Regions from separate parts of the Streptomyces sp. NPDC055013 genome, predicted to be linked through region 2. Evidence: riboswitches for the same ligand, from Rfam matches in the RefSeq annotation. Region 2 holds a riboswitch; each other region holds the start of a gene.
What was found. Region 2 has a riboswitch for cobalamin ahead of metE (5-methyltetrahydropteroyltriglutamate--homocysteine S-methyltransferase). Riboswitches for the same ligand answer to the same signal wherever they lie in the genome.

Region 1 (7,378 bases), on a different contig from region 2:
CGTCTGTGATGCCGAAGTCCCCTGGCCACCACAGGCAGTGAGCAGCAGGCCCGCGACGGCAGCGGCGATCACGGCGGCGGGGGCACGCCGCGCGCGCAGGACCGGGTGCCTCACGCGGCTTCCCCGGCCTTCGCCACCGCGACACCGGACGCTTTACGACGACGCACGACGAATACCGCGGCAACCGCCGTCGCCGCAGAGGCCGCGCCGATGGCCACGCCCGGAGCCACGCTCGTGCCGCCGGCCCCGCTGCCCGTCTCGATCCCGCCGACCGGGACGGAGCCGATCGCCGCGCCCTTGACCTCACCGCAGTTGGTGGGTGCGGTCGCCTCCTGGGGCAGCTTCGGGTCGAGTTCACTCTTGCCGGCGCCCTCGAAGTCGTACTTGTCGTTGTTGTTGGGGTCGATGCCGTGCTGGACGACGTGCAGGTCCTTGATGTGGTCGATGACGTCCTGGGAGACCTGCAGGGTCCGCTTGTAGGTGATCTTGCCTTCCTTGTCGGCGACCGGCATGCGGTCTACCGCGAGGCCACTGGTCGCCGCGTCGGTATCTCCCGAGACGGTGAGCGCGATGTTGATGTCGCCGTAGTGGACCGTCGCCTCGGTGTTGTTGAGGATCCCGTCGCCGTCCTTGTCCGCGCTGTCGTCCGGGCACACGAAGTCATGCCCTTCGGTCGACCCGTGCAGGTGCTGCGCGGAAGGCTGACCGGGCACCATGCCTTCGGACTTGATCCACACGGTGAGTTCCTGGCCACGCGCGCTCAGCATCACGGTGCCCTTGGATCCGGAGTCGTTCAGCTGCTCCAGATCGATCTGGTAGGCGGGGGTGTCTTCCTCGGCGAACACCGGGGAGGAGCCTGCCACGGTGATGAGAGCGGCTGCGGGCAGGGCGGCGAGCACCGCGAGACGGCCGGTTCGCATGGACATCAGGTTGGTTCCTCTTCCGGGTGGGGGGCTTATTGCAAAGATTGTGCAGTTACACATACAACGCAGCACTGCTTGCGGGTGTTCAACGGGACTCCGCGACGCACGTGAACCGCGAGGTGAGACCTGAGTGCGGCGAAGGAGTGGATCAGCATGCGCACGCCTGCCTCGCCGAGCAGGCCGAGGAGGGCCGGCTCTCACCCGTCCGGATGCGCCGGGTAGTGCGTGCGCGGCGGGCGGCCGTCAGGATGAAGGGTGCTGTCCCACGGACGAGGGAGAGGTACGCATGGTCGACCTGCGGCGCGTCGGAGCGAACCCGGATTTCTGGTATCCGGTCGCGCTGTCCGGGAGCGTGCGCAGCAAACGGGTGATCGCGACCGCCTTCGCCGGAGAGAACATCGCGCTCTACCGCGGTGAGAGCGGCGCCGTCCACGCACTGGAGGACCGGTGTGCCCACCGCCAAGTGCCGCTGAGCATGGGGGTCGTGGAGGGCGACACCCTGCGCTGCGGCTATCACGCGTGGGTCTACCGCGGCGACGGCCGCCTCTCGAAGATCCCGTATCTGTCCAAGGGGGACGGTAGGCCACCGCGTGGCGTGCGCGGCTACCCCGTCCGCGAGGCGTACGGCCTGGTGTTCGTCTTCCCCGGTGATCCGGAGAAGGCGGCGGTCACCGCCCTGCCCTCCCTGCCGGCATTCGGCTCGGCGAAGTACAAGACCATGACCTTCTCGCGGACCGTGCGCTGCCACTACTCGTTCATGCACGAGAACCTGCTCGACATGAATCACCAGTTCCTCCACCGGGGCGTCCTCGGCAAACTCCATCCCGAATTGCTGGGATACCGGTCCGGCCCGCGGTCGGTGGAGGCCCGCTACTTGTTCACCCATGCCGGGGGCAAACGGAACCGTGGGGCCGGCCTGCTGGCCGCGGAGGGCATCGGCGGCGGTGACTCCAGCGACGTCATGACCATCCGCACCGACTATCCGTACCAGACACTTGACCTGCTCCCGGCAGACGCCGAACGTCCCTCCTTTCGGCTCTGGGCCGCGTACGTGCCCGAGGACGCCGAGCAGCGCACATGTCACACCTACGGCCTGCTCATGATCGAGAAGCCGAGGATTCCCGGGGCCTTGAATGTGGCGTGGCCGCTCATCAGACGCTTCACCGAGCGCGTGTTCGCCGAGGACCGCATGGCCGTCGAAGCTGAGCAGCGGGCATGGGAGCAACAGGGCGAGGACCGCAATCATGAGGTCTTCCCCCTGATCCTGGACGTCCGCGAGGTATTGCGCACCAATGGCGTACCGCTGCGCCCCAAGGCTGCAGCGTGCGGAATCACCCAGGACAGCTAGGCCACGGTAGTCCCCCGCCACTCCGCGGGACCGGCCACCTCCAATGACCCGGACCCCTCCGCAGCGCCGCCACACGGGTGAATGCGGGTGACACGGTCACCGGTACTGTGCCGCTCCGCTACCACCCTTTCTCCCCTCACCTGCTCGGGCGCCACCGGAACCAGTGGTCCACCCCGTCGAGCCTGTAGCGGCGGTCTCCACTGTCGAACCGCACCTCACCCACGAGCCGCCGAGCACCGTCCGGCGCCTGACGGTACGGCGCGAGGAGCAAGTCAAGCTCGTCGTAGCGGGCATCGATCCCTCCGTTCCCCGGATGGCTGTCCGCCTCGACCGTCCCGGCTTCATAAGCCTCGTTCCACCTGACGTAGATCGCCCACTGCTCGCGCTCCATCGCCACGGCGGCCTCGCTCGCGGGCCACACGAGGTACTCGTCGGCCTCGTCGTCGCGGTCGTAGTCGCGGCCCTCGTAGTAGTGAGGGACATCACCGATGACCGCGAGTCCTTTGCGCGGCCCGTCGTACCACTCCAAGTCCACGTACACACGCTCGAAGCCGTCCGCGATCAACTGCTGCTCGTCCCAGCTCTCAGCCACCTCGGCAGGCTACCGACCAGCGGCACGGGCATCCATGATCACGATTTGGGCCCGTCCCGCAGACGTTCCGGACCAGCCCGTGCCGGCAGCCGGCGTGGATCACTCCGGCTCGTGCGCGTGTGGGCTCGTGGCAGGTGGTTCGACGGGGCGCTCGCGTCCGCCGTCGTGCCCGGATGCCGCGACAGCGACGAGGCCGATGACGACCGCCGCGACGGCGAGGCGGGCCGCCGCGCGTACCACCCAGCTCGGCAGAGAGATCCCGTCACGCCGCCCCGGCACGGTCAGCCGCTCGGACCGCCGAGCGGGCCGCAGCAGCCGGGCCAACAGCAGCACGGCGATGGGGAGTTGCAGCAGCCACAGCACCGTGCGGGGCCATTCGCCGTACCAGACGTTCGTGCCGTAGAGCAGTGTGTGCCACACGCTGAGGACGTAGACGACGATCACGAAACGGTGCAGCCGACGCCAGGTGTTCGCGCCGATGCGGTGGCGGACGTAGAACAACAACCCGAGCGGGACGGCGAGATACAGCGCGCCCTGACCGACGGGGATCGCGATCTGGCCGGTCCCGGAGTCGTACCAGCCAGGCAGGAAGGTGTCGGCGAAGCCGGTCCACAGGCGTTCGGCCCACCCCAACTGAGCCTCATATCGCACGAGTTCGGCCGCGAACATCAGGGCGTGCGCGAACATCAGCGCCATCGTGGTGAGGCTCGTCGTGCGATGCCAGCGTTCCAGGACCTGCCGGGAGACCGGTAGCCGGGCGGGGCGCGGCCCCGACAGCAGCAGGCCGAGCATGACCGTTCCCCACGCCCACAGCAGTCCCGACCAGCCGAACGCCTGGCTCAGCAGGTACATCCAGTAGGTGGCAGGGTCGTCCATGAACGGCATGACCGCGACCGTCGCCGAGTCACCGGACTCCATGCGCAGGTAGAGGAAGACGAACACGGCCGCCGTGACCGCGACGGCCGCGCTCGCGTCGGGAACGGCGGCACGCAGATCGGCGCGCAGGGCGACCCGGTCGACAGCAGTGCGGTCGGGTGCGGGCTGCGCACTCGTGCCGTCGGCCTGCGACGTGGGCTCTGGCAGCATCTCCTGGGCCTTTCGGGCAGCGGCCACCGACGGGCGGTGTGCGTGGTCGTGGAAGCTACAAGTGTGGTTGAGGTGATCGGTTCCACCGAGGCCCAATCCGGCCAGAGCGCTCGTGGTGCCGACACGCTGTCTCAGCTGCTCGTGCCCGACGACGCCACCGGCCACATCAGGACAACCGGCATTGGGCGCCCTGTCGCAGGAGCACGAGCGCACCTACGCTGATGGGCGCAGTCGGTTCGTGCCGCCGGTCCGACCAAGCCCACGGTGGCGCGACGCAAGAGGGAACCCGGTGGGAATCCGGGACTGTCCCGCAGCGGTGAGTGGGAACGAACGCCGTCAATCAGCACTGGCTCCGCGCCAAGAGGGCCGGGAAGCGACGGCCGGTAGGTGTCGCCGGATCTCCGGTGGGCGCGCCCACGAGTCCGAAGACCTGCCACTGCGCCCGCGCGTGAGGTGTGGGCTGTGCACGGTGACCTCGTGGACTGGGTTGGCGGTACGGGCGACATCACGGCGTACTCTGCGCCGCGCCTCCTTCCCGGTCGAAGTTCAGCAGTTCGGGAGTTCCGGGCTCGGGACCAGAAGGAGGGCGTATTCGTGACCACGCGCGTACCCGTCATCCGTGCGCGGCGTCGGCCGGCCCGCGGCTCGGCGGACCGGGACGAGCGGTGCTGACACTCGCCGGAGCAGCCCGCGAGGCAGCCGGCCCGCCGGCCCGCACCGTGTCCGGTGTCTGCCACGGCACCCTGGGCGAGCTCTATCAGGGCCCGCTGCGGGCCGATGCCGAGCCAGACATCGCCGTGGTGTCCTTTCCCCTCGACCGGCATTCCTGGGTGCACTTCACCCCGGGCGTGAATCCGCCCGATCTCCTGCCCCTGGGAGAGAGATCCGCGACCGCGGTCCGGCTCTTCCTGGAGCACTTCGGGCTCACGCTGCCACCGGGCCGCTGGAGCACTCACTCCGACCTGCGGGTGGGCGTGGGGATGGCCAGTTCGACCGCGGACATCGTGGCGACGCTGCGCTGTCTGTTCCGGCTCTTCCGCCTGCGGTACGACGCCGACGTGGTCCTCGGCATCCTCGCCGCCATCGAACGTGCCGACAGCGTCTTCCTCGACGAGTTCGCGCTCCATCTCAGCGGTCGGCACCGGGTGGTCCGGCGCTTGGGTACGGACATCGGTTTCCACACCGCCTTCGTCACCGAACCCGGCACGGTGGACACCGCCGCCGTCACCGGCCGGCTGCTGGAGCAGTACCGGCGGCGCGGGGAGGAGTACGAGCGCTGCCTGGCCGACCTTCTGAAGGGCTTCGCTTCGGGCGATCCGGCCGCCGTTGCACGAGCGGCGACCGCCAGCGCCGCGCTGTCCCAGGAGGTCCTGCCCAAAGCCACGTTCGACAGCCTGCTCGCTCACCGCGAGCGCTTCGGTTCCGACGGGATCTTCGTCGCTCACACCGGCTGCCTGATCGGCTACCTGTTTCCCCGCCGCCCCAGTACCGAGGTCAAGTCCGAACTCTCCGCCTTCTTCCACTCGCTCGGCCACCAGTGCTCGTTCGCCCAAGGAGGCTACGGTTGATCCACCCCCACATCGCCGACGCTCTGAAGGTTCCCGACCTTGTCCGGCTGACCGACAACCTCGTCCTGATCCGTTTCGAGTCGATGAAGATCTACTCGGCGCTCGCGGCGGTCCGCCATCTTCTGGACCGAGGCACCATCCGCCCGGGACAGACCCTGATCGACAGCTCCAGCGGCATCTACGCCTACGCCCTGGCGCTGGCCTGCCACCGGTACGGCATGCGCTGCCACATCGTGGCCTCCACCACCGTCGACGCCACCACGCTCGCCCAGTTGAAGATCCTGCGCGCCACCGTTGAACAGGTCAGGCCGTCCCAGGACCTCAAGCTCGACCAGGAGTTACGGGTGCGGCGGGTGAAGGAGATCCTCGCCGAGCGGCCCGACTGCCACTGGATGCGCCAGTACCACGACGACGTCCACTACCTCGGGTACCACGAAGTCGCCGACCGGATCACGGCCGAGTGCCGGGACCACGCCCTGACGGTGGTCGGAGGCGTGGGGTCCGGCGCGTCGACGGGCGGACTGGTGGAACGGCTCCGGGAAACCGACTCCTCGGTGCGGCTCGTCGGGATACAGCCGTTCGGCAGCGTCACCTTCGGCAGCGAGGACCACCACGACCCCGAAGCGATCATCGCCGGAGTCGGATCGTCGATCGTCTTCGACAACGTCCGCCATCACCTCTACGACGCCGTCCACTGGATGGACTTCGCGCACGCCCTGTCCGGTGCGGTCGCCCTGCTGCGGGAGCACGCGGTGTTCGCCGGGCTCTCCACCGGCGCCGGCTACCTGGCCTCGACGTACGAGGCCCGCCGCCACCCCGACCGGCTGCACCTCGTGATCGGCGCCGACACCGGACACCGTTACGTGGAGGGCGTCTTCGCCCGCCACACCGAAGCCCTCGACCCTGCCGCGCTGAAACCCGCCGAGGTGGCCGAACCGGAGGAGATGACCATGCCGTGGTCCACCATGGCCTGGCAACGCACCCCCTGCCCGGCACGCTGGAAGGAGCGGGCGGCATGAGCGTGGCCTGCCTGGAATCGCTCACGTTCGGGCTCGGGCACCTGGTCCGCGCCGCCGACGCGCTCGGCGAGCGACTGCTGCTCCTCACGCGCGATCCCGCCTACTACACCTACGAGTTGGAGCGCCTTCCCGCCGGTGCCCTGGACGTCGTGGAGCTCGACACCTTTGACGTGGACCAGGTGGCGGACCGGCTGCAGCGGACCCCCGGGCTGCGCGGCCTGATCAGCTCCACCGACACCTGGACACTGGTCGGTGCCGACCTCGCGCACCGTCTCGGTCTGCCCGGACTCGACCCCGGGGTCCTGCGGCTGACCCGGGACAAGTCCGCGGTGCGCAACCACCTGCACGAGGCCGGCCTGACGCGCGGCCGAGCCGTGGAGTCCGCCGCTTCGGTGGACGAGCTGCGGGAGTCTCTGCTCAAGGAGGTCGGTCTGCCGGCCGTGCTCAAGGACACCGCGGGCACGGGGAGCCAGAACGTCTGGCTGGTCCGCGACGAGCTGGCGCTGGACCATGCCCTGGCCGAGACGTCAGGGCGACGGCTGACGGGGCGCCTGTTCGCCGAGCCGTACTTCGGCGGGCCGGTGTACAGCGCCGAGACCCTGACCTGGGCGGGCCGTACCCGGCTGCTGGGCGTCTCCAGCCGGCTGATGTCACCCGAGCCGCACTTCCGCGAGGAGATCACCGCCTTCCCGGTGGCCTTCCCCGAGCCGCGGCGAGTGTCGCTGGAACGGTGGCTCGGGGAGGTGCTCGGCGCCATCGGCTACACCGACCGTTTCGCGCACGTGGAGTTCGTGCTGACCACCGCGGGCCCCGAGGTCGTGGAGGTGAACCCCCGCATCGGG
Region 2 (7,378 bases):
CCGACCGGCGCGTCGAGATCACCGGCCCCCCGGACCGCCGTATGGCCGTCAACGCGCTCAACTCCGGCGCCAAGGTCTGGATGGCGGACTTCGAGGACGCCACGGCCCCGCTCTGGGACAACGTCGTCGGCGGACAGCTCACCCTTCTCGACGCCGTCGAGCGCCGGATCGACTTCACCACGCCCGAGGGCAAGGAGTACCGGCTCGCGGACCCGGACAACCTCGCCACCATCATGGTGCGCCCACGCGGCTGGCACCTCGACGAGGAGCACCTGGAGTTCGACGGGCGGCCCGTGCCCGCCGCGCTGATCGACTTCGGCCTGTACTTCTTCCACTGCGCCCAGCGCCAGATCGACGCCGGGTACGGCCCGTACTTCTACCTGCCGAAGCTGGAGAACCGGTACGAGGCGCGCCTGTGGAACGACGTCTTCGTCCTCGCCCAGGAACTGCTCGGAATCCCCCGCGGCACGATCCGCGCCACGGTCCTCATCGAGACGATCACCGCAGCCTTCGAGATGGAGGAGATCCTCTACGAGCTGCGTGAGCACAGCGCGGGTCTCAACGCGGGCCGCTGGGACTACCTGTTCAGCCTCATCAAGACGTTCGGTCACCGCACCGACTTCCTCCTCCCCGACCGGGCGAAGGTGACGATGACCGCCCCCTTCATGCGGGCGTACACCGAACTCCTCGTCCGCACCTGCCACAAGCGCGGCGCCCACGCCATCGGCGGCATGGCCGCCCAGGTGCCCGGAAAGGACCCGGCCGCGAACGAGGCCGCACTCGCCAAGGTCCGGCTCGACAAGGAGCGGGAGGCCGAGGACGGCTTCGACGGCTCCTGGGTGGCCCACCCCGGGCTCGTCCCCACCTGCCACGAGGTCTTCGGCGGTGTCCTCGGTGAACGGCCCCACCAGATCGACCGTACCCGCGACGACGTCGAGGTGACCGCGGCCGACCTGCTGTCGGTGCGCAGGATCAGCGGGCCGCCGACCGCGGAGGGCGTGCGCACCAACATCGCCGTGGCGCTGCGCTACTTCGCCGCCTGGCTGCGCGGCCAGGGCGCCGTCGCGCTGGACGGCCTCATGGAGGACGCGGCCACCGCCGAGATCGCCCGTGTGCAGGTCTGGCAGTGGCTCCGGCACCGGGTGATCGACCGGGAGACGGTGCTGCGGCTGCTCGACGACGAGGTCGTCGCGCTCGGCGCCGAATACCCGTGGGCGCCCGTCGACGAGATCCGCGCGCTGTTCGAACGGACCGCGCTGGCGGGCGAGTTGCCGCTGTTCTTCACCCCGGACGCGTACACGCGGCACCTCGTCAAGCGGACGGAGGCCGGGGCATGAGCGGGGGCATCCAGCGCGTCGGCGTGGTCGGCGGCGGGCAGATGGGGGCCGGGATCGCCGAGGTGTGCGCACGGGCCGGACTCGACACCGTGATCTGCGAAGTGGACGCGATCGCGGCCCGCGCCGCCCGGGACCGGGTGGCGGCGTCACTCGACCGTGCCGTGCACCGCGGCAAGCTGGAGGAGGCCGCGGCGCGGGACGCCCTCGCCCGCCTGGTCTTCAGCGGCAGCCTGGACGAGCTCGCCGACCGGCAGCTCGTCGTCGAGGCCGTCATCGAGAACCCGGCGGCCAAGACCGAGGTCTTCGCCGCCCTCGACAAGATCGTCGAAGACCCCGAGGCGGTGCTGGCGACCAACACCTCCTCACTCCCCATCATGCGGCTCGGCATGGCGACCGGCCGGGCGGACCGGGTGGTGGGCCTGCACTTCTTCAACCCGGTGCCGGTGCTGCCGCTGGTCGAGATCGTGACCTCGCTGCACACTTCGGAGGCGACGATCGCCGCGGTCGAGGACTTCGCGACCCGAGCGCTCGGCAAGACCGTGATCCGCTCCCAGGACCGGGCAGGTTTCGTCGTCAACGCCCTGCTCGTCCCGTACCTGCTGTCCGCGGTCCGGATGGCGGAGTCCGGCTTCGCCACCGCCGCCGACATCGACACGGGCATGGAGCTGGGCTGCGCCCACCCCATGGGCCCGCTCAGGCTCGCGGACCTGATCGGCCTCGACACCGTCGCCTCGATCGCCGAGTCGCTCTACGACGAGTTCAGGGAACCCCTCTACGCCCCTCCCCCGCTGCTTCAGCGAATGGTGGAGGCGGGGCTGCTCGGCCGGAAGGCCGGCCGCGGGTTCCACATCTACGACCAGGACTGAGGGCCTGGTACGACGCGGGCTGAGGGGCCCGCGTCGCCGCCGGGGATGAGGGTTCCCGCGCGGTGGACACAGGGGAAGGGCGGGAAGCGCGTATGCGGCGCGCTTCCCGCCCGGTGGCGTTGGGACCCACGGGCGCTCGGCGCAAACGCGGCACTCGGGTGTCCCATTTCACCATCCGAATGACGGACGCCGTCCTTCCCTCCGAGGTGCCACCCCGTAGGCTGACCGGTGCAGCTGGTTCGCCCCGCCCGCCAGGTGGGATGCGTCGCAAGAGGGAACCCGGTGGGAATCCGGGACTGCCCCGCAGCGGTGAGTGGGAACGACCGCCGTCATGAGCACTGGGCCCGACGAAAAGGGCTTGGGAAGCGACGGCCAGTAGGTGTCCTCCGGTCAGGAGGACGTGCCCGCGAGTCCGAAGACCTGCCAACTGCCCGTGTGCGGACCATTCCGCGCATGGAGATCTCGGTGACCTCGAGGGCGGGTCGGCGTACATACCAGGCGGACGACCGCGCTTTTGCCGCGCGGGGTCGGTTCCGTCCGGTTCGTCACCCCTTCGCGCTCTCGTCCCGTCCCCGGGATCTCAGGGATTCATCTCGCGAAGGAGATCTCCGTGACCAGCAAGTCCGCAGCCGCGGCAGCACGGGCCACCGTGTACGGCTACCCCCGCCAGGGCGCGAACCGGGAACTGAAGAAGGCGATCGAGGGCTACTGGAAGGGCCGCGTCACCGCCGACGCTCTCCGCTCCACCGCCGCCGAACTGCGCGCCGCCAACTGGCAGCAGCTCGCCGAAGCCGGCGTCCACGAGGTCCCGACGGGCGACTTCTCGTACTACGACCACGTCCTGGACACCACCGTCATGGTCGGCGCGATCCCCGAGCGCCACCGGGACGCCGTCACGGCCGACACCCTCGACGGTTACTTCGCCATGGCGCGCGGCACGCAGGACGTGGCGCCGCTGGAGATGACGAAGTGGTTCGACACGAACTACCACTACCTGGTGCCGGAGTTGGGCCCGGGCACCGTCTTCACGGCCGACTCGGCCAAGCAGGTCGCCGAGCTGAAGGAGGCCCTGGCGCTGGGCCTGACCGCCCGCCCCGTCCTGGTCGGCCCGGTCACCTACCTGCTGCTCGCCAAGCCCGCCCCCGGTGTGCCCGCGGACTTCGAGCCGCTCACCCTCCTGGACCGCCTGCTGCCGGTGTACGCCGAGGTCCTCGCCGACCTGCGCGCGGCCGGCGCCGAGTGGGTGCAGCTCGATGAACCCGCACTCGTCCAGGACCGCACCCCGGCCGAGCTGAACGCCGCCGAGCGCGCCTACCGTGATCTCGGTGCCCTCACCGACCGTCCCAAGCTGCTGGTCGCCTCGTACTTCGACCGGCTCGGCGACGCCCTGCCCGTACTGGCCAAGGCCCCGGTCGACGGGCTTGCCCTGGACTTCACCGAGTCCGCCGCCGCCAACCTCGACGCACTCGCCGCCGTGGGCGGGCTGCCCGGCAAGCGCCTGGTCGCCGGCGTGGTCAACGGCCGCAACATCTGGGTCAACGACCTGGAGAAGTCCCTGTCCACCCTCGGCACCCTGCTCGGGCTGGCGGACCGGGTCGACGTGGCCGCCTCCTGCTCCCTCCTCCATGTGCCCCTGGACACGGGCCTGGAGCGGGACATCGAGCCACAGGTCCTGCGCTGGCTGGCCTTCGCGAAGCAGAAGACCGCCGAGATCGTCACCCTCGCCAAGGGCCTCGCCCAGGGCACCCACACCATCGCCGCCGAACTCGCCGCCAACCGGGCCGACCTGGCGTCCCGCGCCGGCTCGCCGATCACCCGTGACCCGGACGTCCGCGCCCGCGCCGCCGCCGTCACCGAGGCCGACGCCCGCCGCTCCCAGCCGTACTCCGAACGTGCCGCCGCCCAGCGCGCCCACCTCGGCCTTCCCCTGCTGCCGACCACCACCATCGGCTCCTTCCCGCAGACCGGCGAACTGCGCACCGCACGCGCCGACCTGCGCGGCGGGCGCATCGACGCCGCGGGGTACGAGGAACGCATCAAGGCCGAGATCCAGGAGGTCATCTCCTTCCAGGAGAAGACCGGGATCGACGTCCTCGTGCACGGCGAGGCCGAACGCAACGACATGGTCCAGTACTTCGCCGAGCAGCTCACCGGCTACCTCGCCACGCAGCACGGCTGGGTCCAGTCCTACGGCACCCGTTACGTCCGTCCGCCGATCCTGGCCGGCGACATCTCCCGACCCGAGCCGATGACGGTGCGCTGGACCCAGTACGCCCAGTCCCTCACCGACCGCCCGGTCAAGGGCATGCTCACCGGCCCGGTCACCATGCTCGCCTGGTCCTTCGTCCGCGACGACCAGCCACTGGGAGACACGGCCCGGCAGGTCGCCCTCGCCCTGCGCGACGAGGTGGGCGACCTGGAGGCGGCCGGGACTTCCGTCATCCAGGTCGACGAACCCGCGCTGCGCGAGACACTGCCCCTGCGCTCCGCCGACCACCCGGCCTACCTGGCCTGGGCGACGGAGGCGTTCCGGCTCAGCACGAGCGGCGTGCGTCCGGACACCCAGATCCACACCCACATGTGCTACGCCGAGTTCGGTGACATCGTCCAGGCCATCGACGACCTCGACGCCGACGTCATCAGCCTGGAAGCCGCCCGCTCGCACATGCAGGTCGCCCTCGAACTCGCCGCCCACGGCTACCCGCGCGAGGCCGGCCCCGGCGTGTACGACATCCACTCCCCGCGCATCCCCAGCGCCGAGGAGGCCGCGTCCCTGCTGCGCACCGGCCTCAAGGCCATCCCCGCCGAGCGGCTCTGGGTCAATCCCGACTGCGGCCTGAAGACCCGCGGCTGGCCCGAGACCCGGGCCTCCCTGGAGAACCTGGTCACCGCGGCCCGCACGGTCCGTGAGGAGCTCTCCGGAGCCTGAGACCGGGAGCGATCCGCCGGGGAGGGGACGCACGTGTTCCGTCCCCGGCAGATCCTCGACGTCGAGCCCGGCAGGGGGTTAACCCCACCACCGATCCGGTTGATCCCCCCATCGCGCCTCCCGCTCCCGGGCAGTCATCGTGGGACACGCAACGGGCACAGGGAGGCGGAGCACACCGCACTCCCTGGCACGACAGCGCTCACAGTCAGGGGGAAGCACACGTGACCAACCGGAATCGTGCGATCGGCGGCTTACTCACCCTGGCCGTGGCGGTCGGTGTCGCGGTGTGCCCGCCGACCGGTGACGACGGGCCACGCCAGAGCGCCGGCGCCACGGTCGCCGCCGCCAAGTCCACCCACGCCACCGACCACGCAAGGCTGCGCGCGATCCTGCATCGCCTGACCACGGTCGACGGTGGTCCCGGAGCGCTCGTCGAGGTGCGGAACCGGACCGGCCGCACAGTGCTGACCAGCGGTGTCGCAGATGTGAGCACACGCGCGCCGGTACACCGTGACAGCAGGTTCCGGATCGGCAGCATGACCAAGATGTTCGTGGCCACGGTCATGCTCCAGCTGGCGGGAGAGCGTCGCGTCGCGCTGGACGCGCCGGTGGAGCGCTATCTGCCCGGCGTGGTCCGGGGACACGGCAACGACGGACGGAAGGTGACCGTCCGTCAGCTGCTGCAGCACACCAGTGGCATCCCCGACATCCTGGACCACCTGAGCCCGCAGGAAATCCTCGAGGACCCGCTGGCCCACCGCGAGATGCGTGACCTCGTGGACATCGCGCTCGCCCACCCCCCGACCTTCGAACCGGGCACCGGCTGGCGCTACTCCAACACGGGCTACTTCCTGGCCGGCATGATCATCGAGCGGGTGACCGGCCGTACGTACGGCGAGGAGATCCGCCGGCGCGTCATCACGCCGCTGGGTCTGCGTGAGACGTTCGTGCCGGGTGACTCCTCGGAGATCCCCGGACCGCATCCGCGCGGGTACGTCCGGCCCGGCGAGGACGCGCCGCTCAGGGACATCACCGCGATCAACCCCACGGTCGGGGGCCCGGCCGGCGAGATGATCTCCAGTGGCGGCGACGTCAACCGGTTCCTGGCCGCTCTCCTGCGCGGCAGGCTGCTGCGCCCGGACCAGCTGCGGGAGATGACGAGGACCCGCCCGACGGGCAACCCGGACGGCCGGGCGTACGGTCTCGGCCTGGAGAGCAGGCCGCTGCCCTGTGGCGGCCGCTACTGGGGGCACACCGGCGACATCCCCGGGTACGAGACGGCGGGCGGTGCCACGGTCGACGGCAGGCAGGCGACGGTCATGGTGAACCTCGGCCCGGGTGGTCCGGACGCACAGAGCGACGACATCAAGGCGGCCGTACGGGCGGCGCTCTGCGAGGGACGCGGGGGGCACGAGGAACGCCCCGCGAATACCCGGTAGCCGGGCAGGGCCCCCGTCGGACTCATATCCAGGTGTCGAGCCACATCCTGGCGTGCCAGTCGGCGTACGGGATCGTCTGCCCGCTGTAGATCGGGAAGAAGTAGATGAAGTTCCAGGCGATGAGCAGGACCAGCGCGCCCGCCGCGACCGCACCGCCCGTACGGCGCACCTCGCCGGCCCCCGGCGGGCCCAGCAGCGCGCCGAGCAGCATCGCCACGGCCAGACACAGGTACGGCACGAAGACGACCGCGTAGAAGGAGAAGATCGTGCGGTCCTGGTAGAGAAACCAGGGCAGGTAACCGGCGCCCACCGCACACAGGACGGCGCCGGCACGCCAGTCGCGGCGCAGGGCCCATCGGTAGAGCAGATAGACGAGGGCGAAGCACGCCGTCCACCACAGCAGTGGAGTGCCCAGGGCGAGGATCGTCTGCGAGCAGTCGACCGTCGTGCGGCAGCCGTCCGTTCCGGGTTTCGGGGACTCGTAGTCGAAGAGCACCGGGCGGCCGAGGACCAGCCAACTCCAGGGGTTGGACTCGTACTTGTGGAAGCTGTGCAGCCCCACGTTGAACTGGTAGACCCCGTACTCGTAGTGCCACAGACTGCGCAGCGGAGCGGGGATCCACGACCAGGGGCCGCCACGGCCGTCGGCCCAGTGGCGCGCGTAGCCGTGGTCCGAGCGGAACCAGCCGGTCCATGTGGCCACATAGGTCACCACGGCGACGGGGACGACGGACAGCACCGACCATCCGAGGTCCTTGCGCAGGACCGCCCGGTACGGGTGCCGCGCCCCTGCCACACGGCGGGAGC
Region 3 (7,378 bases), on a different contig from region 2:
CTGGGCCTTGCCCAGCGCGATGACGTGAAGGTGGCCGGGCGGCTGGTAGAGGTTCAGCTCGCGGGCGAGGGCGTACGCCTTGTAGACCGACGACGGGTTCGTGTACGGAGCCCCGCTGAAGTGCACGAAGTCGCAGGCCAGTCCGCGCCGCATGGCCCGGTGGGCGGCCACGGGGGAGTCGTAGCCGCCCGACAGCAGCACCAGGGCACGCCCGCTGGAACCGACCGGCAGCCCGGATACACCGGGGTGCCGGGCCCAGGAGAGATACGCTCCTTGCGGTCGATCTCCACGGTCAGCACGACGTCCGGCCGGGACAGATCGACGCGCAGGTCGGCGACCTCCTCCAGGACCCGGGCCCCCAGGTACGCCTCCAACCGGGACGATGTCAGCGGGAACTGCTTGTCCCGCCGCTTGACCCGCACAGCGAAACCGCATCCCTGCCGCTGACCGGCCAACGCCTCGACGGACGCCCGTGCGATGTCCTCGACGGTGCTGGGCACCCGCACGGCCGGCTCCACGGAGTTGAAGCCGATCACCCTGCGGGCCCGCTCCACGAGAGCCTCCCGCGGAACCTCGCCGCCCAGCACCGTGACGTTCTGAGCGGTCTTGATCCACGTCGAGCCTCCGATGCCGCGCAGCGCGACCCGAAGGTTGTCGTGCAGTCGCTCGTGGAAACGGTGGCGGTTGCGCCCCTTGAGGAAGACCTCCCCGTGTTTGAGCAACACGCAGGGGCTGCTGAAACCGGACATGCGCGTGCCTCTCAGAAGTCCCAGTCGTCGTCGGCGGTGTCCTCCGCCTTGCCCATGACGTAGGAGGAGCCGGAGCCGGAGAAGAAGTCGTGGTTCTCGTCCGCGCCGGGTGACAGCGCGGCGAGGATCTCCGGGTTGACCTCGGTCTCGTCCGCGCCGAAGCGGGCCGGGTAACCGAGGTTCATCAGTGCCTTGTTGGCGTTGTAGCGGACGAAGACGGCCACGTCGTCCATGAGTCCCAGCGGCTCGTACAGCTCACCCGAGTACTGGAGCTCCAGCTGGTACAGCTCCTCCAGCAGCGTGTGCGTGAAGTCCCGCATCTCGTCCTGCTCGGCTGCCGACCGCCTCTCCAGGCCGCGCTGGTACTTGTAGCCGGAGTAGTAGCCGTGCACCGCCTTGTCGCGCAGGATCAGGCGGATCATGTCGGCGGTGTTGGTGAGCAGGGCGTGGGTGGAGAAATGCAGCGGGAGGTAGAAACCCGCGTACAGCAGCAGCGACGACAGCAGGGTGGAGGCGACCTTCCGCTTCAGCGGGTCGTCGCCGTAGTAGTACTTCAGAACCGTCTTGCAGCGCTGCTGGAGGACGTCGTTGTCCACGGCCCAGCGGTAGGCGTCGTCGATCTCCGGGGTGTTGGAGAGCGTGGAGAACACCGAGGAGTAGCTGCGGGCGTGCACGGCCTGCATGAAGGCGATGTTGGTGTACACCGCCTCCTCGTGCTCGGTGCGCGCATCCTGGATCTGCACGATCTCGCCGACCGTGGCCTGCACGGTGTCGAGCATCGTCAGACCGGTGAACACCCGCATGGTCAGGGTGCGTTCCCCGGCGGTGAGCCGCTGCTGCCAGGCGTTCACGTCGTTGGAGAGCGGAACCTTCTCGGGCAGCCAGAAGTTGGCCGTGAGCCGGTTCCACACCTCCAGGTCCTTGTCGTCGGTGACACGGTTCCAGTTGACCGGGCGCAGGCGCGCGGCCGGGTCGTGGCGGTACGACGGGGGAGTGACCGACAGCTCGGTCAGCGGGGCAGGTGTGGTGGTCATCGTCGGTACGTTCCTCACAGCGTGCAGGACAGGCAGTTCTCGATCTCGGTGCCGGCCAGGGCCTCCTGGCGCAGCCGGATGTAGTAGAGGGTCTTGATGCCCTTGCGCCAGGCCTGGATCTGCGCCCGGTTCAGGTCGCGGGTGGTGGCCGTGTCGCGGAAGAAGAGCGTGCAGCTCAGGCCCTGGTCGACGTGCTGGGTGGCGGCGGCGTAGGTGTCGAGAATCTTCTCGTAGCCGATCTCGTACGCGTCCTGGAAGTACTCCAGGTTGTCGTTGTCCATGTGCGGCGCCGGGTAGTAGACGCGGCCGAGCTTGCCCTCCTTGCGGATCTCCACCTTGGAGGCGATCGGGTGGATGGAGGCGGTGGCGTCGTTGATGTAGCTGATGGAACCGGTGGGCGGGACGGCCTGGAGGTACTGGTTGTAGATGCCGTGTTCCTGGACCGAACGCTGCAGCTCCCGCCAGTCGTCCTGCGTGGGCAGGTGCACCCCGGCCTCGGAGAACAGAGCGCGTACCCGCTCGGTGGCCGGCTCCCACGCCCGCTCGCTGTACTTGTCGAAGTACGAGCCGTCGGCGTACGCCGTGTGCTCGAACCCGTCGAAGGCCGTGCCGCGCTCGATCGCGATCCGGTTCGACGCCTGCAGCGCGTGGAAGGCGACGGCGTAGAAGTACATGTTGGTGAAGTCCACGCCTTCCTCGCTGCCGTAGTGGATGCGCTGCGAGGCGAGATAGCCGTGCAGGTTCATCTGGCCGAGGCCGATGGCGTGGGAGAGGTCGTTGCCGTGCGCCACGGACGGAACGGCGTCGATGTTCGACTGGTCGGAGACCGAGGTCAGCCCGCGCACCGCGGTCTCCACGGTCGCGCCCAGGTCGGGGGAGGCCATCGCGGCGGCGATGTTCAGCGAGCCCAGGTTGCAGGAGATGTCCTTGCCGACGGTCTCGTAGCCGAGCGAAGTGTCGTACGTGCTCGGCGTGTTGACCTGGAGGATCTCCGAGCACAGGTTGGACATGTTGATCCAGCCCGGGATCGGGTTGGCCCGGTTCACGGTGTCCTCGAACAGCAGATACGGGTACCCCGACTCGAACTGCAGCTCCGCGACGGTCTTGAAGAACTCCCGGGCGCTGAGGGTCGTCCTGCGGATACGGGGGTTGGCGACCAGGTCGTCGTAGTGCTCGCTGACCGACAGGTCCGACAGCGGCCTGCCGTACTCACGCTCCACGTTGTACGGCGAGAACAGATGCATGTCCTCGTTGCGCTTGGCGAGTTCGAAGGTGATGTCCGGGACGACGACGCCGAGGGAGAGGGTCTTGATGCGGATCTTCTCGTCCGCGTTCTCCCGCTTGGTGTCCAGGAACCGCATGATGTCGGGGTGGTGGGCGTGCAGGTACACCGCGCCCGCGCCCTGCCGGGCGCCGAGCTGGTTGGCGTAGGAGAACGAGTCCTCCAGGAGCTTCATCACCGGGACGACCCCCGACGACTGGTTCTCGATCTTCTTGATCGGGGCGCCCTGTTCGCGCAGGTTGGTCAGCAGCAGGGCCACTCCGCCGCCGCGCTTGGACAGCTGGAGCGCGGAGTTGATGCCGCGTCCGATGGACTCCAGGTTGTCCTCGACGCGCAGGAGGAAGCAGGAGACCAGCTCGCCACGCTGGGCCTTGCCGGCATTGAGGAAGGTGGGCGTGGCGGGCTGGAAGCGGCCGGTCATCATCTCGTCGACCAGCCGGGAGGCCAACTCCTGGTCGCCGCCACCGAGATACAGGGCGGTGGCGACGACGCGGTCCTCGTAGCGCTCCAGGTAGCGGGAGCCGTCGAAGGTCTTCAGTGTGTACGACGTGTAGTACTTGAACGCGCCGAGGAAGGTGCGGAAGCGGTGTTCGTGCGCGTAGGCCTGCTGGTGCAGCGCCTCGAGGAACTCCCAGTCATAGGCCCGGATCGGGGCGTCTTCGTAGTAGTCGTTCTCGATCAGGTAGTCGATCTTTTCCTTCAGCGACGCGAACATCACGGTGTTGGGGTTGACGTGCTGGAGGAAGTACTGGCGGACGGCCTCGCGGTCCTTGTCGAACTGAACGTTGCCGTCGCAGTCGTACATGTTCAGCATGGCGTTGAGCGCGTGGTAGTCCTTGCGCGTGCCGACCGACTCGCGCTGGGCCGCGGGGACCGTGACCGCCGTGGTGAGGGTGTTCATGCCGCCGGTCGCCCCGTTGCCGTCGATGAGTGTCGTGTCCAAAACCTCTGCAGTCCTTCCCTCACGGCGCGGACGTCGCGGTCCGTGCCCAGCAGTTCGAATCGGTACAGCTCCGGCACGCCGCACTTGGCCGAGATCACCCGGCCGGCCAGGCAGTAGTCGGCGCCGAAGTTGGTGTTGCCGGAGGCGATGACCCCGCGCAGCAGGGCCCGGTTGGCCTCGATGTTCAAGAAGCGCACCACCTGCTTGGGGACCGCGCCCGCGCGCTCGCCGCCGCCGTACGTCGGCACGATCAGCACAAACGGCTCGGTCACCTGCGGCATGCCTTCGCGGTGCGGGTGCAGGGGGATGCGCGTGGCCGGCAGGCCCAGCTTCTCCACGAAGCGCTTGGTGTTCTCCGAGACGCTGGAGAAATACACGAGACCGCTCATCGCTCGCCGCCTCCTCTCGCTCGTTCCCGTCTCCGTCCGAGGACCGGGAGGGGAGGAGCGGCGCGGCGCATACGGCGGAAGACCGGGGCGGCGGAGAAACGTACACCTGACCCGGGTCCGTGCGTCTGCCACGTGGCCCTCCCTCGGGGCCTCGGAGCGCGCACACCGCTCTTCGGCGTGCGCGCCGGTGGCAGGTCTTCGGACTCGCGGGCGCGTCCCGTCGTACGAGGTCGTACGAGACTCCTATTGGCCGTCGCTTCCCAGGCCCTGTTCGTGGGCCCAGTGCGTGTGACGGCGGTCGTTCCCGCTCACCGCTGCGGGGCAGTCCCGGATTCTCACCGGGTTCCCTCTTGCGACGCCGGACACAGGCGTGCCCGGCGAACCACCAGCACCGCCAACACTACATCTAGAATTGACTGCGCGTGCGCATCCCAGATGTTGTGTTGTGAGTAAAACTTAGGCATACCTAAGTTTCGCCGCGGTGCTCACACGGTGAGCAAGCCCTGGGTCCGCCGGGACAGGCGGTGGGTGGTCAGGGAGTCAGTGCCTGATCGACGGTGGGGTAGCAGTCGATGAGGGTGTCGACGCCGACCAACTGAAGCACGCGCAGGACGGCATCTCTTGGGCAGGCGAGGCGGAGCCAGCCGTGCGTGGCGCTCGCCTCGCGGTGGGCGGTGAGGAGAACGTTGATGCCGCTGGAGTCCATGAAGGTCACACCGCCCAGGTCCAGCACGATCCGCGTCGGCACGACACGGTCGTCCTCCGACAGCGCCCTGCTGAAGACTTCCTGCACGGTCTGATCGATCTCGCCCCGTGCCGTCACGACGCGCACGCCGTCGATCAAACGGGTGTCGATGGCCAGCTGATCGGGACGGTCTGCGTTGTCGATGTCGGCCACGTCTCCTCGACTGCGCTCGCGAACCTGCCCCGGGTCGGGGCGGACACGGACGATTCTGCCCCACCGCCCGGGGCGGGATGCAGCAGGTCGGGCACGATGCCAAACCGCATAGTTGCCAGGCATGCACCGTGGTGGGGCGGGTAGTGGCGCTTACGAGAACGGGGAGTGAGGGCGAGGCACGTGGCATCCCATGTCGACGGTGACGGCCGTAGTGGGCCGGGTGAGCCTGTGATGCGTGCCGGGTATGCCCTGGGCGGAGATGACGTCTGCATCGCGGACGCCCGCCACCTTGCCGTCGCGTTCCTCGACCAGGCTCACGCCGACCACCACCTGCCGGTGTCGGTCCGTGCGCGGGACCTCACCCAGCTGGTGGTCAGTGAGTTGATCACCAACGCCTGTAAGTACGCCCCGGGCCCTGTCTTGTTGGAGCTGCGCATCTCCGCTGAATGTGTGGACGTCGTCATGTGGGACAGCGACCCCGCCATCCCGGTGGCCCGAGCCGCCGATCCCAGCAGGATCGGCCAGCACGGCTTGGAGATCGTCAAGGCCGTCGCCGAGGACCTCTTCATCGAGCGAATACCGGTCGGCAAGCGCATCACGGCCCGCATCAGCCTGTCCGACACGTCCAGCGACACCGCTGCCCGCGGGCTGGTGTAACGGTCCAGACGCTCGGTCCGCAGCCGGGGTTGGGGATGGGCCTTTGCTTCTGGTCGTGCAGGGCAGGAGCAGCACAGTCGTGTCCTGGCAGGCGCGGCCGTTTCGCGTATCCGGCCTCGGCTCGCGGGGTAGCGTGGGGCACCGGGGGCGGGCACCACAACCCACCGGGGGTGAGGGAGTGAACGATGCGCACGAGGCTCACGCGTCGGCCTCACCGCCGCTCCCGCCCGCAGGCACGCTGCGGGTGTACCCACTTCCTGACCTCATGGGCTGGCGGGCGATCGGTGAGATCACCCTGGCGACGCGTCCGGCATGGCAGCGGACGATGGATGGGCTGGCCGGGAGCGGCACGGGCGAGTGCCGTCTGGAGCTGTCCGCCGTGACGTTCGCCGACGTAGCCGGTGTCTCGGTCCTGGCGGTGGCAGTCCAAGGGCTTCCTGCCGGACGGCGCGTTGTCCTCGAACGGCCGCCTGCCAGCATGGAGCGGCTGCTGGAGATGTTCTGGCCGGATCTGCCGGCGATCGAGGTGGTGGCGCGATGAACGGTTCTGCTGCCACCGAGCCGTTCGTGCATCCCGCCCTGTTCTACCGGGGTGAGCAGGAGTACGTGGATGGCACGGTCCCCTTCATCCGCGACGGCCGTCAGGCCGGGCGGGCCGAACCTGACCGCCCTCAAGGAGAGCCTGGGCGCGGACGCGGCGTCGGTGCGCTTCCTCGACATGACCGAGGCGGGCCGCAACCCCGGCCGGATCATCCCGACCGTGCTGCGGTCCTTCGCCGACGCTCATCCCACGACTCGGGTGCGGATCATCGGCGAGCCGATCTGGCCGGACCGCAGCAGCCTGGAGTACCCGGCCTGCGACCAGCAGGAGGCGTTGAACAACCCGGCCTTCCAGGCCAGGGAGGTGACCATCCTGTGCCCGTACGACGCCGACCGCCTGGACGAGCGCGTACTGATCGACGCCTACGCCACGCACCCCGTGGTCGTCGTCTCCGGCGGGCACCGGCTGCCCAGCCCCTCCTACGCGCGCGGTCAGATCGTGGACCGCTAAAACCAGCCACTGGCACCGGCCCCCACATCGGCCGAGTCGCGGGTTTTCGGCATCGAGGGGCTGGCCACCGTCCGATGTGCCGCGGTCGAGCAGGCAACCCGGCTCGGACTGTCCGGCGTCCGTTGGAGGACTTCACCCTGGCGGTGTCCGAGCTGACCACCAACAGTGTGGTGCACGGCGGCGGTTCGGGCAGCCTGCGGGTGTGGGCCGAGGATACGCAGCTGGTGTGCGAAGTCAGCGACCGTGGACAGCTCACCGATCCGCTCGCCGGGCGCCACCTGCCCGCCCGAGCCGACGAGAAGGCCGCCATGTTCGGTACCTGGCCGCGTGATCCCCCGCAAGATGCCGAGCGCCGCAAGCGCCTATACGGGCACG
Region 4 (7,378 bases), on a different contig from region 2:
GGGCTCGGCACGGTCGGCGTGGTGCTCGCCGTGGCGTCCTTGGTGCAGTTCTCCGGGGGGATCGCGGGCGGAGCCCTCGCGGACCGGATCGGGCTGCGCCGCACGATGGTGTGGGCGCTGATCGTGCGCACGGCAGGGTTCGTCGGCCTCCTGGCGGCTCTGCGCTGGCCTCCGTTGGCCGTCCCGGCGCTGGTCCTGACGTGCTGCGGCGCCGCACTGTACCTGCCCGCCAACAAGGCGTACCTGGTGCGGGGCGTGGACGACGAACGCCGCCCCGCGTTCCTGTCGGCGGGCAACGCCGCGCTCAACGCGGGCATGGCGGTGGGTCCGCTGGTCGCAGGCCCGTTCGTGCTGTCCTCGCCGGGCTGGCTGTTCGTCACCGTCACGGCACTGTTCATCGTGGTCACGGCCGGCCACGCACGGCTCCCCGCGGCTGCCGGGGACCGTCCGTCCGCCGCCGGGGCCGCGCGGCAGGGACTGCTGGCCGGTGTGGCGGTCGTACCGTTCGCGGCCAACGCCCTCGCGTTCTACCTGTACTTCCACTTCCAGCACTTCCTGGCGGTGTACGCCGTCGAGCGGGCCTCCAGCGAGTTCTACAGCCTGGTGCTGCTGCTCTGTTTCACGCTGGTCATCGTCGTGCAGCCGCCGGCGTCCGGCCTGATCCGCCGCATGCCGTACGCCACGGCCCTCGCGGTCGGCTTCGCGGGGCTGGCCGCCGGGTTGGCCGTGCTCGCGATCGGCAACCGTCCGGCCCTGTTGGTCGGCGGCGCCCTGATCACCCTGGGCGACATCGTGCTGTTCTTGAAGAACGACCTGGAGGCCCTGCAGCGCAGTCCGCGTTCCGACGCCGTTGTCTTCGGTCAGCAGCGGCTGGCCGCCGGCCTGGGCGCGTGCGCGAGCGGGGTGCTCGGCGGGCAGGTGTACGGCCTCGGCGAACGTGCCGGGAACACCGGCTGGTTCTGGCTGCTGGCCGCCGCCCAGTGCCTGCTGCTCCCGCCGGTACTGCTGACGCTGCGCGGTCACACGGACAAGCAACCCCTCCCCCATCACGACGACGAAGGAGCACTGAGGCCGCATGACACGGACGGGCGGGTTCCTGGACGATGACTTCTGGACCGAGTTCCACGACTTTCTGTTCTCCGAGCAGCGCTACACCCAGGCCGAGGAGCTGCTCGGCTCCTCTCCCCTGCTCTCCTTTCCCTCCGGCGCACGGGTGCTGGACCTGTGCTGCGGGCCGGGCGTGTTCACCGTCCCGCTCGCTCAGCGCGGCCATGACGTCACCGGGGTCGACCTGAGCCCCGCCATGCTCGAGCGGGCGCGGAAGCGGTCCGCCGACGCCGGTGCGCACGTCACCTACGTACGGGCCGACGCACGGGAGTACGAGGCCCCGGGCCACTTCGACGTCGCCCTCAACATGTTCACGTCGTTCGGCTACTTCGAGGACCCCGCCGACAACGCCCGGGTCCTGCGCACCCTGCACACCTGCCTGGCGCCCGGCGGCACCCTGGTCCTGGACCTCGCGGGCAAGGAACTGCTGGCCCGCAGGGTGACCCCACCGAAGGTGGTCCGGCGCGGCGACGACCTGATGGTGCAGACCGACACCGTGCTGGACGACTGGGCGCGGCTGCGCAGCGACTGGGTGCTGGTCCGGGGCGAGCGGGTGACTCGGGCCGCGCTGGTGTGGTTCGTCTACAGCGCCGTCGAGTTGCGTCGGATGGTCGAGGAGGCGGGGTTCGGCCGGGTCGAGGTCTTCGGCGGCTTCGACGGCCGCGCCTACGACGAGAACGCCGAGCGGCTGGTGTTACGGGCGGTACGTGAGGGGTGATGAGGTGCGGGGGCGTGCGGCCGGCCTCGCACGCTCTGTTGACCTCGACTTGAGGGAACGTAATATCACCGGGTCATCGCCGCGACGGGAGACAGGAAGCCGGTGCGAGTCCGGCACGGTCCCGCCACTGTGACCGGGGAGCGTCCCTCTCGACACGCCACCGCGCGCCGCGCGGCAAGGCAGGGGGACGTAGATCCGGGAGTCAGGACACTGGCCTGTCGCGGGCCCGTTCCGAGGAGCGCGGACTCCCCAGGAGGCTCTACGTGTCCAACGCGCCAGCGCGTCCCCATGCCCTTCTCCCCACCCGCCTGCGCGGCGCCGCCCTGCGCACCGCGGCCGTGGCCCTGTCGGCGACCCTGCTGACGGCGGGCTGCGGCTCGTCCGGCACCGCCCAGGATCCGAAGGCCGCGGCGTCGTCGCGCAAGGGCTTCCCCGTCACGATCGACAACTGCGGCGTGAAGACGACCTACGACCGGCCGCCGTCGCGGGTGGTCACCATCCACCAGCACCCGGCGGAGCTGATGCTCTCCCTCGGGCTCAAGGACCGCATGGTGGGCACCGCCTTCCCCGACTCGGACGTGCTGCCCGCGCTGGCGAAGGACTACGAGGCCGTCCCCGAACTCGCCGCGAAGGAACCGTCCTTCGAGAAGATCCTCGACACCGAGCCCGACCTGGTCTACGGCGGCTACGGCAGCGCGTTCGACGAGAACGAGGGCCGCTCCCGCGAGGCGTTCGCCGACGCCGGCATCGACACCTATCTCAACCGCGAGTACTGCGGCAAGAAGCAGGTGACGATGAAGGACACGTACGACGAGATCCGCACCGTCGGCAAGATCTTCGGTGTCTCCGACCGGGCCACCGAGCTGACCGCCGACCTGCAGAGCCGGGTCGACAAGGCCGCCACCGCCGTCGAGGACGAGCCGCGGGTGCCCGTATTCGTGTACGACAGCGGCGACAAGACGGCGTTCACCGCGGGCGGCAAGAGCCTCGGCACCGAACTGATCCGCCTGGCCGGCGGCAAGAACGTCTTCGCCGACCTGGACGACGTCTTCGGGGACGTCTCCTGGGAACAGGTCGTCGAGCGCAAGCCGGAGGTCATCGCCATCTACGACTACGCCGATGCCGGAAGCGTCGAGCAGAAGAAGAAGTTCCTGCTCGCCCAGCCCGCCCTCGCCGACGTGCCGGCCATCAGGAACAAGCGGTTCGTGGTCCTGCCGCTCACCGCGACCCTGGTCGGCGTCCGGTCGGCGTATGCCGTGGAGGACCTGGCCCGCGGCCTGCACCCCGAGAGCTTCCGGTGACGGCTTCCGCCACGGACACGCCGAGTGACGCGGCAGCCCGGCGCCCGCCACGGAGTCAGCGGCGGGCGGGCCGGGGGAACCTCGCGGCCGCCCTGATCGTCCTCGCCGCCCTGCTGGTGGTCTCGGCCACCGTGGGCCTGGCCGTCGGGTCGGTGCAGGTACCGCCCGGGCAGGTGTGGGGCATCGTGACGCATGCGCTGGGCGCCGACTGGACGCAGCCCGACTGGTCGCGGGCGCGGGAGACCATCGTGCTGGACGTGCGGGCGCCGCGTGTGCTGCTCGGGGCTGTGACCGGTGCGGGGCTCGCGGTGGTGGGCACCGCCATGCAGGCCCTGGTGCGTAACCCGCTCGCCGAGCCGTACCTGCTGGGAGTGTCCTCGGGAGCGTCTCTGGGCGCGGTCTCGGTGATCGTGTTCGGGGCCAGTCTGTTCGGCCCCGTGTCCCTGTCGGCGGCCGCGTTCCTCGGCGCGCTGGGCGCGCTGCTGCTCGTCTACGCCACCGCGCGCACCGGCGGCCGGATCACCTCGGTGCGGCTCGTGCTCTCGGGGGTGGCGATCGCGGCGGTGCTCACCGCGCTGCTCGACCTGCTGCTGCTCACCACCGACCGGGGCAACGAGGCCCGCGCGGTCCTCGCCTGGACCCTGGGCGGCCTCGGCGGCGTGAACTGGGGCACCCTGTGGCTGCCCAGCGCGGGCCTGCTGGTCGGCATCGCCGTGCTCATGGTGCAGGCCCGCAACCTGAACCTGCTGCTGGCAGGCGAGGAACCCGCCACCACCATGGGGTTGGACGTGGCCCGCTTCCGCGCCCGCATGTTCGTGCTGCTCTCCCTGGTCACCGGTGTGCTGGTGGCGGCGGCCGGACCGATCGGCTTCGTCGGCCTGATGCTGCCGCACATCGTGCGCCTCTTCGTCGGCGGCGACCACCGGCGCGTCCTGCCGACGGCCGCGCTCGGCGGAGCGGTGTTCCTCATCTGGGCCGACATCGCGGCACGTACGGTCGCCGCGCCCCTCGAGATCCCGGTGGGGGTGCTCACGGCGCTGTGCGGCGGACCGTTCTTCCTGTGGCTGATGCGCCGGGACGCCCGGCGGAGCACCGACCGAGGAGTGGCATGACCGCGACCGAACTCGTCGTCGACGGTGTCACGCTCACCGCGGGTGCGCACCGCCTGGTTAAGGACGTCTCCCTCGTCGCCCGCGCCGGCGAGGTGATCGGCCTGGTCGGCCCGAACGGCAGCGGCAAGTCCAGCCTGCTGCGCTCCGTCTACCGTGTCCTGCGACCCGCCGACGGCCAGGTCCGCGTCGACGGCACCGACGCCTGGTCGCTGCCCGTGCGACGGCTGGCCCGTACCGTGGCGGCAGTGGTACAGGAGTCGGGCGCGGACTTCGATCTGACGGTCCGCGAGGTCGTCGCCATGGGCCGTACGCCGCACAAACGGCTGCTGGACGGTGACACGGCCGAGGACGCCGCGTTGATCGATTCAGCCCTCACGACGGTCGACGTGACCGACCTGGCCGACCGCCCCTTCGACAGCCTCTCCGGCGGCGAACGCCAACGCGTGGTGATCGCCCGGGCGCTCGCCCAGCAGCCCTCACTCCTGGTCCTCGACGAACCGACCAACCACCTCGACATACGCCACCAGTTGCAAGTCCTCGGTGCCCTGAGGCACCTGCCCGCCACGGTCCTGGTAGCCCTGCACGACCTCAACCTGGCCGCGTACTACTGCGATCGCCTCTACGTCCTGAACGACGGCGAGGTCACCGCATCCGGCACTCCGGCCGACGTCCTCACGCCGCGGCTGCTGGCCGAGGTGTACGGAGTGGAGAGCGAGGTCGTGATCCATCCACGCACGGGCGCACCCCAGGTGACTTTCCTCCCGGGGAACCCGCATCCGGCTGCTCCTGCCCAGGTGGGCCATTCCACAGCGTGATCAGGCGATCTCGCGCGGGCGAACGCTTCCTCGCGCAGCACCGGGACAGCAGTCGCCCGCTACGCCGATGCCGCGCCCTTACCGCCGGTTGTGCCACGGGATGGGTATCGTCCGCCCCGATGCCCCGGGTCCGCGGCTGAGCGCCCGTTCGAGGAGGAGCACCATGGACGATCGTCGGCAGGGAACCGCGCCGGATGACGAATCCGCGTCGCGGGCTGTGGACGCCCGTCGGACGAACGCGCGCGACACCGTGCGCCTCGCAGTGGTCGTCGGGGCTCTCGGTGTGGTCTTCGGCGACATCGGGACCAGTCCGATCTACACCCTGCAGACGGTGTTCAACCCCGAGGACCCGCACCCCGTCCCGGTCAGCACGGACAACGTGTTCGGGGTGGTGTCCCTGGTGTTCTGGTCGGTCATGATCATCGTGACGGTCACCTACATCCTGCTCGCGATGCGCGCCGACAACGACGGTGAGGGCGGCATCATGGCCCTCATCACCCTGCTGCGGCGGTGGAACGCCCAGCGCGGCCGCAGAGCCGCCGGCGTCCTGGCCGCGCTCGGCATCTTCGGCGCGTCGCTGTTCTTCGGGGACAGCATGATCACCCCGGCGATCTCGGTGCTGTCCGCGGTCGAGGGGCTCAAGGTCGTCGAGCCGTCCTTCGAGGACGCGGTCGTGCCCATCACCGCGGTGATCATCGTGCTGCTGTTCCTGGTGCAGCGCCGGGGCACCGCGGCGGTGGGCAGGATCTTCGGGCCCGTCATGATCGCCTGGTTCCTGGCCATCGGCGCGTGCGGCATCGTCGGCATCACCGACCACCCGGACATCCTCAAGGCCCTGTCGCCGACGTACGCGCTGGGCTTCCTGTTCGGCCATTGGGGCACGGCCTTCTTCGCCCTGGCCGCGATCGTCCTCGCGGTCACCGGCGCCGAGGCGCTGTACGCGGACATGGGGCACTTCGGCCGCCGCGCGATCACCCGGGGCTGGCTGTTCCTCGTCCTGCCCGCCTGTGTCCTCAGCTACATGGGTCAGGGCGCGCTGATCCTCGACGACCCGGACAACATCAGCAGCCCGTTCTTCCTGCTCGTGCCCGACTGGGGACGCTGGCCGATGGTGGTCCTGGCGACGGCGGCGACCGTGATCGCCTCCCAGGCGGTGATCACCGGCGCGTACTCGGTCGCCTCCCAGGCCGCCCAGCTCGGCTATCTGCCGCGACTGCGTATCGCTCACACCTCCGAGTCGACGATCGGTCAGATCTACGTCCCCTGGATCAACTGGCTGCTGATGGTCTCGGTCCTCACCCTGGTCTTCGCCTTCCGCTCCTCTGCGGAGCTGGCCTACGCGTTCGGCATGGCGGTCACCGGCACCATCACCATCACCACCCTGCTGTTCTTCTACGTCGCCCACGCCAAGTGGGGTACGCCCAAGTGGCTGCTCGTCCTCGGCGGGGGCGTGCTCCTCTTCGTCGACCTGCTGTTCGTGGCGGCCAACATGACCAAGCTCGTGCACGGCGCGTGGCTTCCGCTGCTCATCGGCCTCATCGCGTTCACGGTCATGACGACCTGGCAGCGTGGCCGCGAACTCGTCACCGCGGAACGAGCACGCCAGGAGGGCCCGTTGCCCGAGTTCATCGAGCATCTGCGCACAGGGCAGGAGCAGGCGGTCACGGCGCCCGGCACGGCCGTCTTTCTCAACCGGGGCAAGGAGACCGCGCCGCTGGCAATGCGGGCCAACGTCGAGCACAACCATGTCCGGCACGAGCAGGTCGTGATCATCGCCCTGCAGACCGAGCCGGTGCCCCGTGTCCCGGCCGACCAGCGGATCGTCGTGGACGACCTGGGCTACGCCGACGACGGGATCATCCACGTGACCGCCCGGTTCGGTTACATGGAGACACCGGACGTGCCCGGCACACTGGCGATGCTCGATCCGGCCGATACCGAAGGCCCGTTGCAGCTCGACGAGGCGTCCTACTTCCTGTCGAAGATCGAGATCCGGCGCGGGAAGGCACGGACGATGGCCCCTTGGCGCAAGCGGCTGTTCATCGCCACCTCCTACATCACCGCCGACGCCGCCGAGTACTTCAGCCTGCCCCGCGACCGCACGGTCATCATGGGCTCGCACATCGAGGTCTAGGACCAGTCAGCTGCGCCGACCGCAACGGGGGCCGCACCCTGGGCTCGCCTCGGTGCTCAAGCTCGGCACCGCAGTGCGGTCCTGACCAGTCCCCGCACTCCCGCCCCGAATGTGGGGAGGAGTACGGGGGCGAACGGTGTCGGACGAGCCGTCAGGTCGCGAGACCGGACTTCGTCAGCCATTCCTTCGCG

Region 1: another riboswitch for cobalamin. It lies ahead of ACWGDB_RS07650 (GHMP family kinase ATP-binding protein); the one in region 2 lies ahead of metE (5-methyltetrahydropteroyltriglutamate--homocysteine S-methyltransferase).
Region 3: another riboswitch for cobalamin. It lies ahead of nrdI (class Ib ribonucleoside-diphosphate reductase assembly flavoprotein NrdI); the one in region 2 lies ahead of metE (5-methyltetrahydropteroyltriglutamate--homocysteine S-methyltransferase).
Region 4: another riboswitch for cobalamin. It lies ahead of ACWGDB_RS07675 (ABC transporter substrate-binding protein); the one in region 2 lies ahead of metE (5-methyltetrahydropteroyltriglutamate--homocysteine S-methyltransferase).

The regions. Positions count from the first base shown of each region.
Region 1 is NZ_JBSGVW010000004.1:291,112-298,489, forward strand. It holds gene ACWGDB_RS07625 (class F sortase) at 1-114, opposite strand, end outside; gene ACWGDB_RS07630 (hypothetical protein) at 111-929, opposite strand; gene ACWGDB_RS07635 (Rieske 2Fe-2S domain-containing protein) at 1,210-2,271, shown strand; gene ACWGDB_RS07640 (hypothetical protein) at 2,408-2,863, opposite strand; gene ACWGDB_RS07645 (ferric reductase-like transmembrane domain-containing protein) at 2,963-3,949, opposite strand; cobalamin riboswitch at 4,165-4,400, shown strand; gene ACWGDB_RS07650 (GHMP family kinase ATP-binding protein) at 4,615-5,517, shown strand; gene ACWGDB_RS07655 (cysteine synthase family protein) at 5,514-6,536, shown strand; gene ACWGDB_RS07660 (ATP-grasp domain-containing protein) at 6,533-7,378, shown strand, end outside.
Region 2 is NZ_JBSGVW010000001.1:468,116-475,493, reverse strand. It holds gene aceB (malate synthase A) at 1-1,337, shown strand, start outside; gene ACWGDB_RS02025 (3-hydroxybutyryl-CoA dehydrogenase) at 1,334-2,203, shown strand; cobalamin riboswitch at 2,422-2,645, shown strand; gene metE (5-methyltetrahydropteroyltriglutamate--homocysteine S-methyltransferase) at 2,814-5,132, shown strand; gene ACWGDB_RS02015 (serine hydrolase domain-containing protein) at 5,354-6,571, shown strand; gene ACWGDB_RS02010 (dolichyl-phosphate-mannose--protein mannosyltransferase) at 6,594-7,378, opposite strand, start outside.
Region 3 is NZ_JBSGVW010000004.1:212,100-219,477, reverse strand. It holds partial or broken gene thiI (tRNA uracil 4-sulfurtransferase ThiI) at 1-749, opposite strand, end outside; gene nrdF (class 1b ribonucleoside-diphosphate reductase subunit beta) at 761-1,783, opposite strand; gene nrdE (class 1b ribonucleoside-diphosphate reductase subunit alpha) at 1,798-4,008, opposite strand; gene nrdI (class Ib ribonucleoside-diphosphate reductase assembly flavoprotein NrdI) at 3,963-4,397, opposite strand; cobalamin riboswitch at 4,570-4,799, opposite strand; gene ACWGDB_RS07370 (STAS domain-containing protein) at 4,930-5,295, opposite strand; gene ACWGDB_RS07365 (ATP-binding protein) at 5,527-5,952, shown strand; gene ACWGDB_RS07360 (STAS domain-containing protein) at 6,131-6,493, shown strand; partial or broken gene ACWGDB_RS07355 (anti-sigma factor RsbA family regulatory protein) at 6,490-7,293, shown strand.
Region 4 is NZ_JBSGVW010000004.1:299,049-306,426, forward strand. It holds gene ACWGDB_RS07665 (MDR family MFS transporter) at 1-1,107, shown strand, start outside; gene ACWGDB_RS07670 (class I SAM-dependent methyltransferase) at 1,076-1,825, shown strand; cobalamin riboswitch at 1,879-2,058, shown strand; gene ACWGDB_RS07675 (ABC transporter substrate-binding protein) at 2,134-3,126, shown strand; gene ACWGDB_RS07680 (FecCD family ABC transporter permease) at 3,123-4,238, shown strand; gene ACWGDB_RS07685 (ABC transporter ATP-binding protein) at 4,235-5,053, shown strand; gene ACWGDB_RS07690 (potassium transporter Kup) at 5,217-7,187, shown strand; gene ACWGDB_RS07695 (ABC transporter substrate-binding protein) at 7,339-7,378, opposite strand, start outside.